4 regions of the Nonomuraea sp. 10N515B genome follow, and region 3 is predicted to be linked to each of the others. Evidence: riboswitches for the same ligand, from Rfam matches in the RefSeq annotation. Region 3 holds a riboswitch; each other region holds the start of a gene.
The links. A riboswitch is a leader RNA that binds a small molecule or an ion and turns the genes downstream of it on or off. The one in region 3 is predicted to bind thiamine pyrophosphate.
Positions count from the first base shown of each region.

Region 1 (4,188 bases), on a different contig from region 3:
CGACCTCGTCCGTCCTGGCCAGGTGGTGCACGCACACGTAACCGGCCACGGCGCTGCCCAGTCGCAACGCGCTGATGTCGACCCGCAGGTCCAGCACGCTGCCGTCGCTGTGCAGGCGTTTGGTGCGGAGGGACACCTGGCCCCCGGTGCGCACGCGTTCGAGCACGGCGTTGAGCTCGGCGGTCAGCTCCGCGGGCACGATCGGCGCCCTGCGCCCGAGCATCTCCTCGGCCGTCCACCCGAAGAGCCGCTCGGCGGCCTCGTTCCAGACCAGCACGCTCTGGTCCCTGTCGAGCGCCACGACGGCGTTGGGCGAGCTGGCGAGCACCGCGCGAGCGATCTCATCGTCACTACCGGCCCATTGGTCCCCCACACCTCCATAGTGCCCGTGGCGAGGTGGGTGCGTCGGGCGATCCGTCCGATACGCTGCGGTCACGGCGATTTCTCAGTCGCGGGGAAGGGTGGAGGCATGACGAGCGGCGATCTGGATGCCCTGCTACGTGTGACCTCCACCACCTATCGGGGCGAGACGCCGCCGGACATCGCCTTCGGCACCTACGACGGCGCGCTGGGCCGGATGGTGCTGGCGGTGACCGGCAAAGGCATCGCCGCGTGTTCCTTCGAGCCGGAAAACGCCGTCTTCGAACTGGTCACCAAGCATGTGGGCAGGTTCATCGGCCCGGACCCGCGCCGGCTCGACCCGGTGCGCAGGGAGCTGGACGCCTACTTCTCCGGCCGCCTGCGTGCCTTCGCCACGCCCGTGGACCTGGCGCTGGCCACGTCCTTCGCGCGCACGGTGCTGCAGAAGACCATGGCGGTCCCGTACGGCACGACCACGACGCTGGAGGAGATCGGCGCGAGCATCGGCCGGCCGCGCGCGTTGCGGGCGATCGGCAACGCGCTGGCCTCCAACCCCGTCTGCGTGATCGTGCCGTGTCACCGGGTGGTGCGCGAGGACGGCGCCCTCGGCGATTACGCGGGCGGCCCGGCCGCCAAGCAGCACCTGCTCAACGTCGAGCAGCGCGCCGCAGCAGCAGGCCGGTGAGCAGCGTCACGAGCGCGGCCACCAAGGCCCCGCCGAGCGCGCCGTTCATCCAGGACTGCCGGGTGAAGCCGATCACCTCACGGGCCGACGCCCAGAAGCCGTCCCATGCCGGCACGGTGGGAGTCGAGGTCGTCAGCCAGTAGGCGACGAAACCGAGCGCCCACGGCACCAGCATCGTCCAGCGCGAGGGCGCGTTCTCGTCGGTGTTCCAGCGGTCGGCGCCACCCAGCACGAAGTAGTCGACGGCGAGCACCGCGAACATCGGCACGAACACCGCGCCGATCACGCCGAGGAAGGCGCCGTACGAGGTGACGTCCACGACCAGCGCGATCGCGATGGTGAGCACGCCGATGCCGGTGGAGAACACCCTGCGGTCCACGCGCGGCATCAGGTTCTGCAGCGACACGGTGGTGGAGTAGACATTGGCGAACGACTGGTCGGTCTCACGCAGCACCAGGATCGCGAAGAACAACGCGCCCAGCGGCGCGGCCACGAACGGTCCGAACACCGCCGTGCCGTCCGCGAGCACCGCGTCCGCGCCCGCGATGGCCACCGCGTACACGCCCAGCCCCAGGCAGGCGACCTGGGCCAGCGTGTAGCCGCCCACCACGCCGGTGAACGCGGCCTTGCTGGACCTGGAGTGCCTGGCGAAGTCGGCGGCCATCGGCACCCAGGACACCGAGAGCGCGATCACGTAGTCCACGGCCGCCGGGAAGGCTGTCCAGCCGCCGCCTGTGTGCGCCGGCGCCTCGGAAACGAGGTACCAGGTGAACCAGATCATGGACACGATCACGCCGATGGTGACGTACCGCCTGATCAGGCGGACCGCCCCGAGCGGCCAGATCGTGAGCGCCGTGGTCAGCACCCCGGCCGCGATCACCCACACCTGGTACGGGACGCCACTGAAGATCGCGCTGGCGGCCTTGGCGATCACCCAGAGCTCGAACGCGCCCCAGCCGAGCATCTGGACGATGTTCAGCACCGTGGGCACGTAGGACGCCTTGGCCCCGAAGAGCCCGCGGAGCAGCACCATCGAGGGTTGCCCCGTCTGGGTGCCGGGGATGGCGGCCAGGCCCACCATGGACGTGCCGATCAGGCTGCCGACCACGGTGGCGGTGAGCGCGGCGATCAGGCTGAGCGGTGCGTTGCCGAGGGGGTCGAGCAGGTAGAGGGCGCCCGAGAAGCCCAGGAGACTGACGCCGAGGTTCGCCCAGAGTGCGCCTTGGTCGAGGACGCCGAGCGTTTTGGGGGGCGCTCCCTGGAGGGTCAGCGGAACTTCGTCGGCGACATGCGTCATCGCACACTCCCTACGCCGGCATTACCCGGACAGGTTCAGGCGGTCGGCAGCGGATGGATAGCTGCCCTCTCAGCCCGGCACCCCGAGCTCCCGCGACAATCTGAAGTTGGCGCCCTCATGATGCCATAAAGGGCGAACTGCGCGTTAGGCCACGAAAGGTTGCTGTCCGGTCTCGCTCACCATCGGGCGACGCGCGGCCTCCCACGACTGCATGCCGCCGCCGACGTTGACCGCGTCCCGCCCGAGCTGGTTGAGCCAGGCCGCGACCTGCAGCGACCGCCCGCCCACCCGGCAGACGACGTAGACCGTCCGGTCTGCCGGCACCTCGTCGACCCGCTGCTGGATCTGGGTCATGGGGATGTGCGCGGCGTCAGGGGCGTGCCCGGCCACCCACTCCTCCTGCTCACGCACGTCAAGCAGGTAGGCGTCATCGGGAAGGGCACTGGCCTCGATCTCAGGAACGGTCATGCCTCCATCATCTCTTGCCTCGCGTCGTACTCCGCACGCGCCGACGCGATCTCCGCCTGATGCTCCTCAGTCCACGTGACCAGGGATTTGATCGTCTGGTGCAGGGTCCGCCCGAGCGGCGTCAGCGCATAGTCCACCCTGGGCGGCACCACCGGGTGCACCGTACGGGAGACCAGCCCGTCACGCTCGAGGTGGCGCAGGGTCACGCTGAGCATGCGCTGGCTGACGCCGTCGATCTCGCGGCGCAGCTGGGAGAAACGCAGGCTCTGGCAGTCGAGCAACGCGATGACCAGCAGCGACCACTTGTCCGCGATGCGGTCGAGTATCTGGCGGACCTCGCAGTCCTCCCGCGTGTCCCACTGCCGCACGTCGTAGTCGTCGTCCACGGTGCTGTCGCAGTAACTGAGTGATCTGAAAGTGCCGTCTTCCATGACATTTCATGCTGGCCCAAGATGTGGACGGTTACAAGAGAGAACCGACTGCCTATTCGTAACCGGGGGTTTGTCATGCCTGCCCGTTCTTGGGGCGTCCTCGCCGTCTTGTGCGGCGCCATCTTCCTCGAGGGCATCGACGTGGCCATGCTGAACGTCGCCCTCCCGTCCATCCGGGCCGACCTTGGGTTGTCCACGGGCATGCTGAGCGGGGTCGTGAGCGCGTACGTGCTCGGCTACGGCGGCTTCATGCTGCTCGGCGGCCGCGCGGCCGACCTGCTGGGCCGCCGCCGCATGTTCCTGCTCTGGCTCGGGGTGTTCCTGGTGTTCTCCGGCCTCGGGGGCTTCGCGGACGAAGGCTGGGTCCTGCTGATCGCCCGCTTCGTCACGGGCGTGGCCGCCGCCTTCATGACCCCGGCCGGCCTCTCCCTGATCACCACGACCTTCCCCGAGGGCCGGCTGCGCAATCGGGCGCTGCTCATCTATGCGGGGACGGCCGCGGGCGGCTTCGCGCTCGGCCTGGTGATCGGCGGCCTGCTCACAGCCTTCGGCTGGCGCTGGGTCTTCTTCGCACCGGTGCTGATGTCGGCGGCGATCCTGGCCGTCGCCATCCCCCTGATCAAGGAGCCCGCCGCCGAACGCCCTCCGGCCACGGGATTCGATCTGGCGGGCGCCGTCACCATCACGGGCGCGATGATGCTGCTGGTCTACGGCGTCGTACGCCTGGAGCAGCCGGCCGACGGCTGGCCACTGACCGTCGCGGCCTTCGCCGGCGGCCTGGCCCTGCTCGCGGCGTTCGCCGCCGTCGAGCGCCGCTCCGCCGGCCCGCTGGTGCGACTCGGCATCCTCAGGTCAGGCCCCCTGGTGCGGGCCAATTTGATGGCCGCCCTGCTCACGGCCTCGTTCTTCGGCTTCCAGTTCCTGGTCACGCTCTACCTGCAGGAGTT
Region 1 covers NZ_JBQQBQ010000034.1:58,368-62,555, forward strand. Annotated here, with positions in the region: gene ACTWQA_RS37290 (ATP-binding protein) at 1-373, opposite strand, end outside; gene ACTWQA_RS37295 (methylated-DNA--[protein]-cysteine S-methyltransferase) at 470-1,045, shown strand; gene ACTWQA_RS37300 (purine-cytosine permease family protein) at 1,008-2,342, opposite strand; TPP riboswitch at 2,333-2,446, opposite strand; gene ACTWQA_RS37305 (rhodanese-like domain-containing protein) at 2,487-2,810, opposite strand; gene ACTWQA_RS37310 (winged helix-turn-helix transcriptional regulator) at 2,807-3,241, opposite strand; gene ACTWQA_RS37315 (MFS transporter) at 3,317-4,188, shown strand, end outside.
Region 1: it holds a riboswitch for thiamine pyrophosphate, as region 3 does, so the genes downstream of both, ACTWQA_RS37300 (purine-cytosine permease family protein) here and thiC (phosphomethylpyrimidine synthase ThiC) in region 3, are expected to answer to the same signal.

Region 2 (4,188 bases), on a different contig from region 3:
GGAGGCGCCGTTCGAGGAGTCGAAGCTCCTGGCGCCGTCCGGGCTCATCCCCACCCGCGAGGAACGCGAGCTGATGGCTAAAACTCCTGGATGATGCGGCTCAGCGTGGCGTGCAGCTCGGCGAGGCCGTCCTCGCCGAGCAACGCCGCAACCCGGCGCTCCACCTCGTCGATGGCGGCGTAGCCGATCTTCAGCGCCTCATCGCCCCGCTCGGTGAAGACGATCAGTTTGGCGCGGCGGTCGGCCGGGTCGGGCATCCGGCGCAGGTAGCCCAGCCGCTCTAGGTCGTCCACCAGCGCCCCCATGGCCTGAGGGGTCATCTGGGCCTTCTCGGCGAGCCTGCTCAATCGGATGCCCTCGTGCTCCATGTGGAAGAACACAGCCGAGTGGGCGGGCCGGACGTTCACGTCGTACGCATGGGCGGCCTCCTGCACGATGTTCTGCAGGCGCAGGTACGCCTCATACAGCAGGGCCACGACGTGCGGCGGATGAGTGGCGGCCACGGGTCTTCTCCAAACTGCTAAGGGTGCCTTATATTAAGGCAACCTTAGCAATGGGGGTGTGCGATGCACCAGGAAGAGATCTGGGCTGCCCTCGAGATCGAGCGGCGCGGCCTGGCCGACCTGCTCGACTCGCTGCCGGAGCAGGACTGGGAGCGGCCGTCGCTGTGTGCCGGGTGGCAGGTGCGCGACGTGGCCGCCCACCTGGCGCTCGCCACTCGGATAAAGCTCGCGTCGGCGCTGGTCGAGTTCGTCAGGGCGCGCGGCAACTTCGACCGCATGGTCCACGACTCGGCGGTGCGGCACGCCAGGCTGCCGATCGGCGAGATCGTCGCGCAGGTGCGCGAGTCGGCCGGCTCGCGCCGCCGGGCACCTTCGACCAAGCCGCTCGACCCGCTGTTCGACGTGCTCGTCCACGGCCAGGACATCACGGTGCCGCTCGGCATCGAGCGCGCCATGCCGCTCGGTCCGGCACGAACCTGCGCCACCCACGTCTGGGAGCGCGGCTTCCCCTTCTACCCGCAGCGGCGGCTGCGCGGGCTCCGGCTCGTGGCCACCGACGTGGACTGGGCGGTCGGGGCCGGCGAGGTGGTGGAGGGGCCCATCCAGGCGCTGCTCCTGCTGCTGAGCGGGCGTACGGCCGCGCTGCCGAGCCTTACCGGGGCGGGCGCGGCGGCGCTGACCGCGCGCTTGCCGTAGCGGTCAGCGGGCGAGCCACTCCGCCGTCGGCCAGGTCTCGCGCCGCCAGGCGCTGTCCCAGAACATCCACTCGTACGCCGCCGCCGTGCAGTAGGCCTCGGTCATGGCCTGTCTGGTCGCCGGGTCCGTGGTGGCGGCCAGCCGGTCGGCGATGGTCTTGGCCTGCTCGACGGAGGCCGCGAACCCCGGGTCCGAATAGGTGTCGATCCACTTCCGGTACGGATGGTCCGGCACGTCACCGGTGCGCCCCAGCAGCGCCGTGCCGACGTCCTGGTAGATCCAGAAGCACGGCAGCACCGCCGCGGCCAGCACAGGATAGGGCGCGGCGAGCGCCGTGGCCTGCAGGAACGACGCGTACGCCAGGCAGGTCGGCGACGTGGCGATGCCGGCCGCGTCGGCGTCCAGCTCCTGGACGTAGCCGGCGTGCAGCAGGCGCTCGGCCGCCAGCGCGGTGTGCGCGCTCTGGGCGAAGAACGCCGCGTCCGCCGGGTCGGTGGCCCGCGCCGACGCCGTGGCCAGCGCCTTGGAGAACGCCTCCAGATAGCGGCCGTCCTGCACGATGTAGAACGCGAACCGGTCGCGGTCGAGCGTGCCGTCGCCGAGTGCGACGTTGAAGGGGTGGTCGTGGATGGCCTTCGTCAGCTCGGCCGTGCGCAGCCACATGTCATCGCAGAACATGACGTCCCTCCGCTAGTGCGAACTAGATCAGGTTCGACGGGTGTGATCTCAGCCCGGACGTCCGGGCACCCCGCGTCAACGGGCCCACTGTAACAAGGGCTCACTCGCGCAGCTCGGGCGGGAAGCCGGTCCAGCGGAGCTCGGCGGGCAGGTGTCGCATGTCGTTGAAGACGAGCACCGAGGACGGGCGGTCGGGTGCGTACCTGATGACGGTCAGGGCGGCATTGCACTGGTTGATGCCGAGCCAGCGCCATTCCGGTGCGTCGAGCGCGGCGCGGACGAGCCAGCCGATGAGGAAGTTGTGCGTGACCACCAGCTCGTGCCTGGTTCCCTCCGTCACCGGGCCCGTGAACACACGCACGGCCTCGGCGGCGAGGGCCGGGCCGCGCTCGCGTTCGTCCGCGGGGAACTGGGCCAGGAAGCCGAGGAGGCGGTCGGCGTACTCCGGGGCGAGCTCCTCCTCGCGCGGCACGTACGGGATGTAGTCGCCGGCGACCTCGCAGGCGCGCAGGGGGATGCCGGGAAGGTGCTCGCCGATCAGCCGGGCGGTCTGTGTCGTCCGGGGGAGCGGGCCGTGGTGGATGGCGGCGAAGGGGACCTCCCGCAGGCGCGCGCCGAGCAGCGCGGCCTGGCGGCGGCCATCGTCGGTCAGGGCGTGGCCGTTCGGTGTGGCTTCGCCATGGCGCGCGAGATACAGGTAACGGGTCATGGTCTGGCCCATTCTTCCCCGATATGGTGAGGCGGGTGAGCAGCGATGAGACGCGTGACGGGGTGGCCCTGAGCAACCTCGACCAGCCGCTGTTCGACGGGGCGGGCGCGACCAAGCGTGACCTGGTCGACTACCTCGACGCGGTCGCCGACCGGATCATCCCGGTCCTGCGCGACCGCGCGCTCTCCGTCATCCGGGTACGCCCGGGGCAGGAGCCCTTCATGCAGAAGAACCTGCCCAAATACGCCCCCGCATGGGTGAAGCGGTTCTCCGTCTGGGCCGAGGCGTCGCGCCGGCAGGTGACCTATGCCGTGTGCGACGACCGCCGGACGCTGGTGTGGTTCGCCAACCAGCGGGCGGTCGAGTATCACCCGTCGCTGTTCGCCGGCGACCAGCCCACGCACATGGTGCTCGACCTCGACCCGCCCGAGGGCAGCGAGTCCTTCCAGCTGGCCGTGCGGGCCGCGTTCCTGGTCCGCCAGGCGCTGGAGGACTGCGGGCTGGCGGGCGCGGTGAAGACCAGCGGGGCCAAGGGCGTGCACGTGTTCGTGCCCGTGGTGCCGGGGACCGCCGTGGACGACCTGGCCGCGGCCACCCGCGCGCTGGGGGCCCGTGCCGAGCGGGTGGATCCGGCACTGGCCACGACGGCGTTCATCCGCGAGGATCGCGCGGGCAAGGTGTTCATCGACTCCACCCGGGCGGGCGGCGCCACCGTCGTGGCCGCCTACAGCCCGCGGGTGCGTCCCGGCGTGCCGGTGTCCTTCCCGGTGCCCTGGTCGGACCTCGACCGGGTGGCGCCGGGCGACTTCACCGTGCACACCGCGGCCGGGCTGCTCAAGGACGCCGACCCGTGGGCGGAGGCCATGCCCGCGCCGCAGCGGCTGCCCGCCGATCTGATCGAGGAGGGGCACACGATCCCGATCGCCCGGGTGCAGGCAATGCACGAGGGCAAGCGCCGCGCCGAGCTCCGTCGCGCCCGCCGGGATGCGGAGTAAAAGTCCCTGATTTTGGTTTATTGGTAGGCATTCCCGGCGGTGCGAAGCCGGGATAATCTCGCGTTCGGGCGAAGCTCGGGGGACATTACTCGCCTTTCTGTCCACAGGGAGTACCCCGCATGCGCAGAATCGTCATCGCACTCATCACCGCGCTCGCTTTGCCGCTCGCCCTGGCGGCGCCCGCCAACGCCGGCGGGCTGGACGACGCGTTCGCCACTCTGCTCGTCAAGCAGGTCAAGGGCACGAACGTGCACAAGCATCTCCAGGCCCTGCAAAACATCGCCACCGCCAACGGCGGCAACCGCGCGGCCGGCACCAGCGGCTATGACGCCTCCCGCGACTACGTGGCGGACAAGCTACGCAAGGCCGGATACAAGGTCACGCTGAACCCGATCAACTTCGTCGAGAGCTGGAGCGAGAACACGCCGCCCACGCTGAACCTGACCGCGCCCAGCGCCAAGACCTACGTCCCCAACGAGGACTTCTTCTCCTTCCAGCCCTCCCCGTCCGGTGACGTGACCGCGCAGGTCCAGGGTGTGGACCTGACGCTGCCGCCCACCCCCACGCCGAGCTCGACCAGCGGCTGTGAGGCGGCCGACTTCGCCGG
Region 2 covers NZ_JBQQBQ010000013.1:236,768-240,955, reverse strand. Annotated here, with positions in the region: gene ACTWQA_RS22470 (carbon starvation CstA family protein) at 1-94, shown strand, start outside; gene ACTWQA_RS22465 (MarR family winged helix-turn-helix transcriptional regulator) at 78-503, opposite strand; gene ACTWQA_RS22460 (maleylpyruvate isomerase family mycothiol-dependent enzyme) at 567-1,199, shown strand; gene ACTWQA_RS22455 (TenA family protein) at 1,203-1,877, opposite strand; TPP riboswitch at 1,865-1,960, opposite strand; gene ACTWQA_RS22450 (histidine phosphatase family protein) at 1,978-2,586, opposite strand; gene ACTWQA_RS22445 (DNA polymerase domain-containing protein) at 2,622-3,581, shown strand; gene ACTWQA_RS22440 (M20/M25/M40 family metallo-hydrolase) at 3,701-4,188, shown strand, end outside.
Region 2: it holds a riboswitch for thiamine pyrophosphate, as region 3 does, so the genes downstream of both, ACTWQA_RS22455 (TenA family protein) here and thiC (phosphomethylpyrimidine synthase ThiC) in region 3, are expected to answer to the same signal.

Region 3 (4,188 bases):
TCGGCCCGCGCCGCCGCTTCCTTGAGCACCTCGATGGGGTGCCCGTGGACGACCTCGGCCACCACCTCCACCCCTGGATGCCGCGACCGGCCGTCGGCGGTCAGCTTCTGCAGCGCCCGGAGGGCGTTCTGCTCGCCGTTGGGGTCGGCCGGTTCGAAGCCGCTCGGGTGTGGCCAGGCCCACGCCTGTACGGCACGCACCCGCGCACCGTGCAACTCGGCCTCGGTGAGGGCGAAGTCGAGTGCGCACAGCCCGCCGGGCGAGCCGTCCACCCCGGCCACGATTTCCCTGCGCGGCGGCCGGGGCAGCTCACGGATGAGGACCACGTTCGTACGGGCGTGCGCGGCCACGCCGTGCGCGACGGACCCGACCAGCAGCCCGCGGATGCCACCGATGCCGCGGCTGCCCACGACCAGCAGCTCGGCGCCTTCGGAAGCGTGGATCAACGCGGTGCGGGGATCGCCGGGCAGCAGCTCGGTGGTCACCTCGACCTCCGGGTGCTCGCGACGGACCCGGTCCTCGGCCGCCGCGAGCACCGTGGTGGCGCCCTCGCGCATCCATCGCCTGACCTCGGCGTAGTGGCTGCTGGGCGTGTCCTCGTACACCCACTTGGCCACGGCGTGGGCCACGACGAGCGGCGTGCGCCGAAGGGCGGCCTCGGCGGTGGCCCACGCGGCGGCTTCCAGCCCGGTGCGTGAGCCGTCCACCCCAACGATGATCACGACGACCGCCTTTCAGGTAAACGCGAAGCACTCCACCTCTGCCCGGCGGAACGGCAGCCCTTTGTCCGTGGAGTCCTTGGTGCACTGGCGCTCGGCTCTGCTGAGCTTCAGCGTGCCGCAGACGGACACGCCGGAGTACGTGCGGCAGTCGAGCGTGGGGTCGGCCTCCCCGATCTGGTACATGGCCTTGACGTCCGCGCGGCACTGGGTCCGCGCCCGCGCCGTGTTGGCGTAGCGGCATTGGGCCATCAAGGTCTCGTACTGCTCCTGGCTGACTTCGTGCTTGTCCATGCCGTCCCCAGCGGCGGTGGTCCCTCCCAACGCGGCCACCACCACGAGTCCTGCGACAGCGGCTATCTTCATCATGGTTTCCCCTGATGGGGACGTACCGCCCAGGGCGCTCGTCAAACCTCGCGCCGGCGCGCCAGCACGCTGAGCCAGGTGCGGTGGGTGGTGCTCAGACCGTGTTCCAGGACCTCGAACCCGGTCGATTCCAGCATCGCCAGCAGCGTGTCGGGGTCGCGGTGCACGAACCACCGGGAGACCTCGGTGTCGTAGGGGATCGGCTCCCATTCCTGCCGGTCGCCGGCCGAGGTGCTCATTCCGAGCACGCCGCCCGGCCGCAGCGCCGCCGACCAGGCGCGCAACGTCGGCTCGGTCTCGTCGGCGGGCACGTGGAGCAGCGCCGCGCAGCACCACAGACCTGCCAGTGAGCCGGGGGCGAGCGGTGGCCTGCGCAGGTCGCCCAGAACCGCGGGCACCCTCTGGGCGGCGGCCAGCCTGGCCATCTCGGTGGAGCGGTCGACCCCCACCACCGGCAGCCCCTGCTCCAGGAACCAGGCCGCGTCGTGCCCAGGACCACACCCCAAATCGGCCACCGGCCCCCGCACCGCCTCGGCGAACCGCTGACGGAAGGCCAGGAAGCCGCCGCTGCGGGTCCGGCTGCGCTCGGCGAAAACCGGGGCGATGCGGTCGTAGGTCGCGGTCGTGCGGGGGGTGGGATCGTCCATCACCCGGATCATGCCAGGTTTGGCGCGGCATCGGGGGTGGGTACGATCACCGCCGTCCAACGCGGGAGCCCGGTACGGACCGGGCTGAGAGGACGGCTGACAGCCGCCGACCGCCAGAACCTGCTCCGGGTAATGCCGGCGAAGGGAGTTTGCGCAATGCATGACGCGCGTTTTACCAAGGTTTACACCGGTGACCTCCGTGTGCCGATGCGTCAGGTGCGCCTGTCGAACGGATCGACGGTGACGTTGTACGACACGTCAGGCCCGCACACCGACCCCGCCATCGAGACCGACGTCAGGCGCGGGCTGCCGCGCCTGCGCGAGCACTGGGTACGCGACCGCCGCGCCGCCGGCCAGCCCGTCACCCAGGTCGGCTGCGCCAGGAAGGGGCTGATCACCAGGGAGATGGAGTTCGTGGCCGTCCGTGAGGGCCTCGACGCCGAGTTCGTCCGCCAGGAGGTCGCGGCCGGCCGGGCCATCATCCCCGCCAACGTCAACCACTCCGAGTCCGAACCGATGATCATCGGCCGCCACTTCCTGGTGAAGATCAACGCCAACATCGGCAACTCGGCCGTGACGTCCTCCATCGAGGAGGAGGTCGAGAAGATGACCTGGGCCACGCGGTGGGGCGCGGACACGATCATGGACTTGTCCACCGGCCCGGACATCCACGAGACCCGCGAGTGGATCATCCGCAACTCGCCGGTCCCGGTCGGCACCGTGCCCATCTACCAGGCGCTGGAGAAGGTCAAGGGCCGTCCTGAGGACCTGTCGTGGGAGGTCTACCGGGACACGCTCGTCGAGCAGTGCGAGCAGGGCGTGGACTACGTGACTGTGCACGCGGGAGTGCGGCTGGCGTACGTGCCGCTCACCGCCGGCCGCAAGACCGGCATCGTCTCGCGCGGCGGCTCGATCATGGCGGCCTGGTGCCTGGCGCACCACCGCGAGAGCTTCCTGTACGAGCACTTCGCCGACATGTGCGAGATCCTCGCTCGTTACGACGTGTCGTTCTCACTCGGGGACGGGCTGCGGCCCGGCTCGATCGCGGACGCCAACGACGAGGCCCAGTTCGCCGAGCTGCGCACGCTCGGCGAGCTGACCAGGATCGCACGTGAGCACGACGTCCAGGTCATGATCGAGGGCCCGGGACACGTGCCCATGCACAAGATCAAGGAGAACGTCGACCTGCAGCGCGAGCTCTGCGACGACGCCCCCTTCTACACGCTCGGGCCGCTGGTCACCGACATCGCCCCGGGCTACGACCACATCACCTCGGGCATCGGCGCCGCCATGATCGGCTGGTACGGCACCGCCATGCTCTGCTACGTCACCCCCAAGGAGCACCTCGGCCTGCCGGACAAGGACGACGTCAAGACCGGCGTGATCACCTACAAGATCGCCGCCCATGCGGCGGACCTGGCCAAGGGGCATCCGCGGGCGCAGGAGTGGGACGACGCGCTGTCGGACGCGCGGTTCGAGTTCCGCTGGGAGGATCAATTCGACCTGTCGCTCGACCCCGACACCGCCCGCGCCTTCCACGACGAGACCCTGCCTGCCGCACCGGCCAAGACCGCGCACTTCTGCTCGATGTGCGGGCCGAAGTTCTGCTCCATGCGGATCAGCCACGACATCCGCCAGGCGGGCTACGCGGAGAAGGCGGAGGAGTTCCGGCAGCGCGGCGGCACCGTCTACGTCGATCAGCCCGGCAGGGTCTCGCCGCCGACCGGGGTCGGCCCCTCGCCCGTGCAGGACGACAGCCTGCCGGGCCAGGCTGAGCGGGACGACGACAGCCTGCCGGGCCAGGTCGTCAGCCGAGGCTGAGCAGGCCCGCGTCCACGACCCGGCGGCCGAAGGGGCGGGCGAGTTCGGCCAGGCGCTCGCAGCCGTCCTCGCCCAGCGCCCCGTACGCGGCCATGGCCAGGGTGTCCGTTCGGTCCTCGAGGTGGCGGCGCAGCGCCTGGCCCGCCGCGCTCAGGGCATCCCCTTCCAGGAGCCCGCGGGCGTGGAGGCCGGCTTCCGCGGCCGTCCACGCCTCCTCCGGCCAGGCACGGCTGATCTTGAGGAAAGCGACGGGGACCTCGCCGCCGGCGGCATGGAGGACCAGGGCTTCCAGGCCGGTGAGGCCTTCGGCGAGGAGGGTGGCCACATGGCCGTCGCCGCGGAACTCGCGGAGCAGGGTCTGAGCGTGCCAGAGCTGCTGGAGCGGGTCGACCGGCCAGGGGAGCGCGGCGTGGGCGGCGAAGAGCGGTCGGCCCTGGGGGTGGTCGCAGGCCGCCGTAGCGGCTCGGCGGGCCAGGTCGAGGGTCTCGGCCAGGTGAGGAAGCTCGTGGATGCCCGCCCGGCGCAGGGCTTCGTCGGCGGCTTCGAGGCGGGCCTCGAGCATCTGCTCCGGCGTCACCACGTCCCAGGCGGCGGGGAGGGAGCGGCGTACGAGGTCGGGGCAGAAGTTGTAGAAG
Region 3 covers NZ_JBQQBQ010000033.1:25,237-29,424, reverse strand. Annotated here, with positions in the region: gene ACTWQA_RS36575 (universal stress protein) at 1-722, opposite strand, end outside; gene ACTWQA_RS36570 (hypothetical protein) at 735-1,088, opposite strand; gene ACTWQA_RS36565 (class I SAM-dependent methyltransferase) at 1,127-1,732, opposite strand; TPP riboswitch at 1,784-1,896, shown strand; gene thiC (phosphomethylpyrimidine synthase ThiC) at 1,889-3,553, shown strand; gene ACTWQA_RS36555 (SCO6745 family protein) at 3,540-4,188, opposite strand, start outside.

Region 4 (4,188 bases), on a different contig from region 3:
CTCGAGGGAGGGCGCGCCGCCGGTCCCCATGATGAGCCGGGAGGAGAACTTCTCCCCGGCGATGATCAAATCATCCACCTTGCACCGCCGTCAGAACCTCCATGCGGTCCCGGTCGCTGAGCGCCGTCGTCTCCCAAGCGCTCCGCGTGACCACCTCGTCGTTCACGGCCACGGCCACCCCGGTGGTGGCCGTGGTCAACGTTCGTACGGCCTGCGCCACGGTCATGCCGTCGGCGACCTCGTGCGTGGCCCCGTTGATCATCACAATCATGAGATTTCCCGAAACCTCCCCGGCGAGCACAACGCCGCCAGCTCACCCTCTTCGCCGCCCAAGCCGCCCAAGCCGCCCAAGCCGCCCACGTCTCCCGAGCCGCCCGAGCGGCGTGAGCTGCCCGAGTCGCCCAAGCCGCCCACGTCTCCCGAGTCGCCCGAGCCTCCTGAGCCGCCCGAGTCGGCCAGCACGAGGGCAGCCGTGAGCGGCGCGAGCAGCACGCCGCCCCGGTAATGCCCGGTGGCCAGGGTGAGCCCCGGCGTCCCGCTCGGGCCGATGATCGGCAGGTTGTCCGGCGTGCCCGGCCGTAGCCCGGCCACCACGTCGGCGACCTCCAGCTCGCTCACGCCCGGCACCAGCTCCCTGGCGTCCCGCAGCAGCTCGTAGAGCCCGCCCGCGGTCACCCTGGTGTCGAACCCCAGCTCTTCCTGGGTGGCGCCGACCACCAGCTCGCCATCGCCACGGGGGACCAGGTAGACGTAGGAGCCGTGCACGGTGCCGCGTACGCACCGACTGAGCAGCGGCTGCGGGGAACGCAACCGCATGATCTGCCCCTTGATCGGCCGCACCGGCACGTCCGCCAGCTCGGCGCTCCAGGCCCCGGCCGCCAGGACGACTCGCTCCGCCCTGATCTCGGACGGCTCTCGTGACGGCTCCAGGCGTACCCCGACGACCTTGCCGTCCGCGTCCCGCAGGAGACCCGCGGCGCGTGCCCGCACCAGCGGCACCTGCAGCCGGTCCAGAGCCACGAGGAGTGCCGCCGTCACCCGCCGCGGGTCCACCCAGGCGTCCTCGGGAGCGAGCAGCCCGCCGCGCACCGACGGGGCCAGCATGGGCTCCAGGCGCCGGCATTCGCGACCGGTCAGCCGCTCGACCGGCAGCCCGAGCTTGTCCATGTAGGCCGCCAGCTCGTCCAGCGCCGCCAGATCGTCGGCCCCGAACGCCACATCGAGCGTCCCGTCCGCCCGCAGGTCCAGCCCGCGCCGCGGCCCTTCGCCGATCTCCAGCCCGCCGAACGGCCCGACCCCGGGCCCGCCGGACGGCGGCCCGGCCCCGGGCCCGCCGGAAGCGCCTGCGCGGGCACCCCGGCCTCCCGCATCCGCAACCGGCGTTGCGCCGTCGGATGCCGCCGCGCGGTCGGCCCAGCCCGCGTCCTCGGCCAGTTCGGCGGCGAAGGAGGGCCAGCGGCGCAGCGACGCCATCCCCAGTCGCAGCAGCGGCGTCTCTGTGTAGGTCACCTCGCTGACCGGGGCCAGCATCCCCGCCGCCGCGTGGGAGGCCCCCGAGGCCGGGGCCGGATCCACCACCGTGACCGGCCGCCCGGAGCGGGCCAGCCGCCACGCGATGGACAGTCCGACGATCCCGCCGCCTACGATCACGTCCACATGCGCTCCCTTCGCCGGCATGATCCGGATCAGGTGTCTTGCGGTCGAAGGCCCGGTGCAGCCTTCCTCTCAGCCCGGTAACGGCCGGACTCCCGCGCGTCTTACGTCCCCAGCCTACGGCCTCGGTGCGACGCCGAAGCACGCCCCCGTTAGGGTCTTGACCGTGGACCATGTCGTGGTGGTAGGAGCGGGCCTGGCAGGCGTCCGCACGGTGGAGACGCTGCGCGGGCGCGGGTTCGGTGGCAGGATCACCCTGATCGGGCAGGAGCGCCATCGCCCCTACGACCGACCGCCGTTGTCCAAGAGCGTGCTGCTCGGCGAGGCCGAGTCCAGCTTCGTCGACACCGACCTGGCCGCACTCGACGTCGCCTTCCGCCCGGGTGTGGGCGCCAAGGCGCTGCGCGCGGGCGTCGTGGAGACGACCGAGGGCGAGATCGGCTACGACGGCCTGGTCATCGCCACCGGATCCGAGCCGATCATGCTGCCCGGCGACGGCCCTCAGCACGTGCTGCGCACTCTCGACGACGCCCACGAGCTCAGGGCCATGCTGGTGCCCGGGGCCAGGGTCGCGATCATCGGCGCCGGCTGGATCGGCGCCGAGGTGGCCACCGCCGCCCGCCGCGCCGGCTGCGCGGTCACGGTGATCGAGGCGGCGGCCACCCCGCTCGCCACCGCCGTCGGCACGGAGATCGGGGCCCGCACCCAGCGCTGGTACGAGGGCATCGACCTGCGCCTGAACACCATGGTCCGGTCCGTGGACGAGGGCGGCGTGCGGCTGGTGGACGGCGAGTTCGTCGAGGCCCACGTGGTCGTGACCGGCATCGGCGTGCGGCCCGCCGTCGAATGGCTGGCCGACGCCGACATCGACCTGCACAACGGCGTCGTCGTCGACGAGCACCTGCGGGCCTCCCTGCCGAACACGGTCGCCGTCGGGGACTGCGCCGCCTGGTGGTCGCGCCGCTTCCACACCAGACTCAGGATCGAGCACTGGGACACCGCGCTCAACGCCCCCGAGGTCGCCGCCGCGACGCTGCTGGGCGAGGACGAGGTGTACGACCCGGTGCCGTACTTCTGGTCGGAGCAGTTCGGGCACATGGTCCAGTACGCCGGGCACCACCCGGCGGGGGAGCGGCTCATCTACCGCGGCGACCCGGAGGGCAAATGGTCGGCCGTCTGGCTCGACGGCGACGGCGCTCTGGCCGCGGTGCTCGCCGTGGATCGGCCGCGAGATCTCGTCCAGGGACGCAGAATCATCGGCGCGGGACACCGTCTCGACGCGGAACGCCTGGTAGATCCAGAAGTGCCTCTACGAGATTGTGTTGTTTGAGCAAGCACGGCATGTGGTAGTTGTGGTTTCGTGACGCTTTCTGTTGCACAGATCGACCGGGAGACCGACCAGCTCGTGAACGAGTGGCTGACACTCCCTGAAGTGGCCCAGCGCCTTGAGCTTCCCATCGGGCGGGCCAAGCAACTCCTCAAGGACCACAAGCTCCTAGGCGTGCGCCGAGGGAGCGGCGGGCCGCAGGTGCCCGCGGTGTTCCTCGACGGCAAGGACGTGATGAAGGGGCTGCCCGGCACACTGACCGTGTTGCAGGACGCCGGCTACGACGATGTCGAGTCGCTGCGCTGGCTCTTCACCCCAGACGAGTCGCTGCCGGGGTCGCCCATCGAGGCGATCAAGGCCGGCCGTCACACCGAGGTCAAGCGGCGTGCCCAAGCCCTCGCTTTCTGAGGCCCGCCTCTATCTCTGCACCGACGGCCGCCGCGACCGCGGCGACCTCGCAGAGTTCCTCGACTCGGTGCTGGCCGGCGGCGTGGACATCATCCAGCTGCGGGAGAAGGGCCTGGAGGCACGCGACGAACTCGCCCTCCTCGAAGTCTTCCGCGACGCCTGCGACCGGCACGGCAAACTGCTGGCCGTCAACGACCGGGCGGACATCGCCTACGCCGCCCGGTCCGACGTGCTCCACCTGGGGCAGGACGATCTTCCCGTGACGGTCGCGCGAGAGATACTCGGCGACGACATCGTCATCGGACGGTCCACCCACTCCGCCGCCGAGGCTTCCGCCGCGGCGGTGGAGGAGGGCGTCGACTACTTCTGCTGCGGCCCCATCTGGCCGACGCCGACCAAGCCCGGCCGCCCGGCTCCGGGGCCGCCGCTGCTGCGGCACGCGGCGTCGCTGGGGACGGCGCGGCCGTGGTTCGGAATCGGCGGCATCGACCTCGCCAACCTGGACGAGGTCATGTCGTTCGGGGTTCGCCGGGTGGTGGTGGTACGGGCGATCACCGACGCGGACGATCCGGGCGCGGCGGCGGCGGAATTCGCCAAGCGCCTGTCGGCGGCAGCCGCCTCCTGACGGCTAGCGCCTGTCGGCGGCGGGCGCTGCCTGACGGCTGCACACCGAGCCGCCGCGCGGCGGCTCGGCACGGTGGGGGAACGCCGCTGTCGGCGACTGCGCGGTGTGCGGTTGCGGTTGCGGTTGCGGAGCGGTGTGCGGTTGCGGACGGTCAGGTTTTGCGGGAGGTGGCGGC
Region 4 covers NZ_JBQQBQ010000023.1:121,179-125,366, reverse strand. Annotated here, with positions in the region: gene ACTWQA_RS30855 (thiazole synthase) at 1-78, opposite strand, end outside; gene thiS (sulfur carrier protein ThiS) at 71-271, opposite strand; gene ACTWQA_RS30845 (FAD-dependent oxidoreductase) at 268-1,656, opposite strand; TPP riboswitch at 1,646-1,762, opposite strand; gene ACTWQA_RS30840 (NAD(P)/FAD-dependent oxidoreductase) at 1,820-2,983, shown strand; gene ACTWQA_RS30835 (Rv2175c family DNA-binding protein) at 3,014-3,388, shown strand; gene thiE (thiamine phosphate synthase) at 3,366-4,013, shown strand; gene ACTWQA_RS30825 (polyprenyl synthetase family protein) at 4,165-4,188, opposite strand, start outside.
Region 4: it holds a riboswitch for thiamine pyrophosphate, as region 3 does, so the genes downstream of both, ACTWQA_RS30845 (FAD-dependent oxidoreductase) here and thiC (phosphomethylpyrimidine synthase ThiC) in region 3, are expected to answer to the same signal.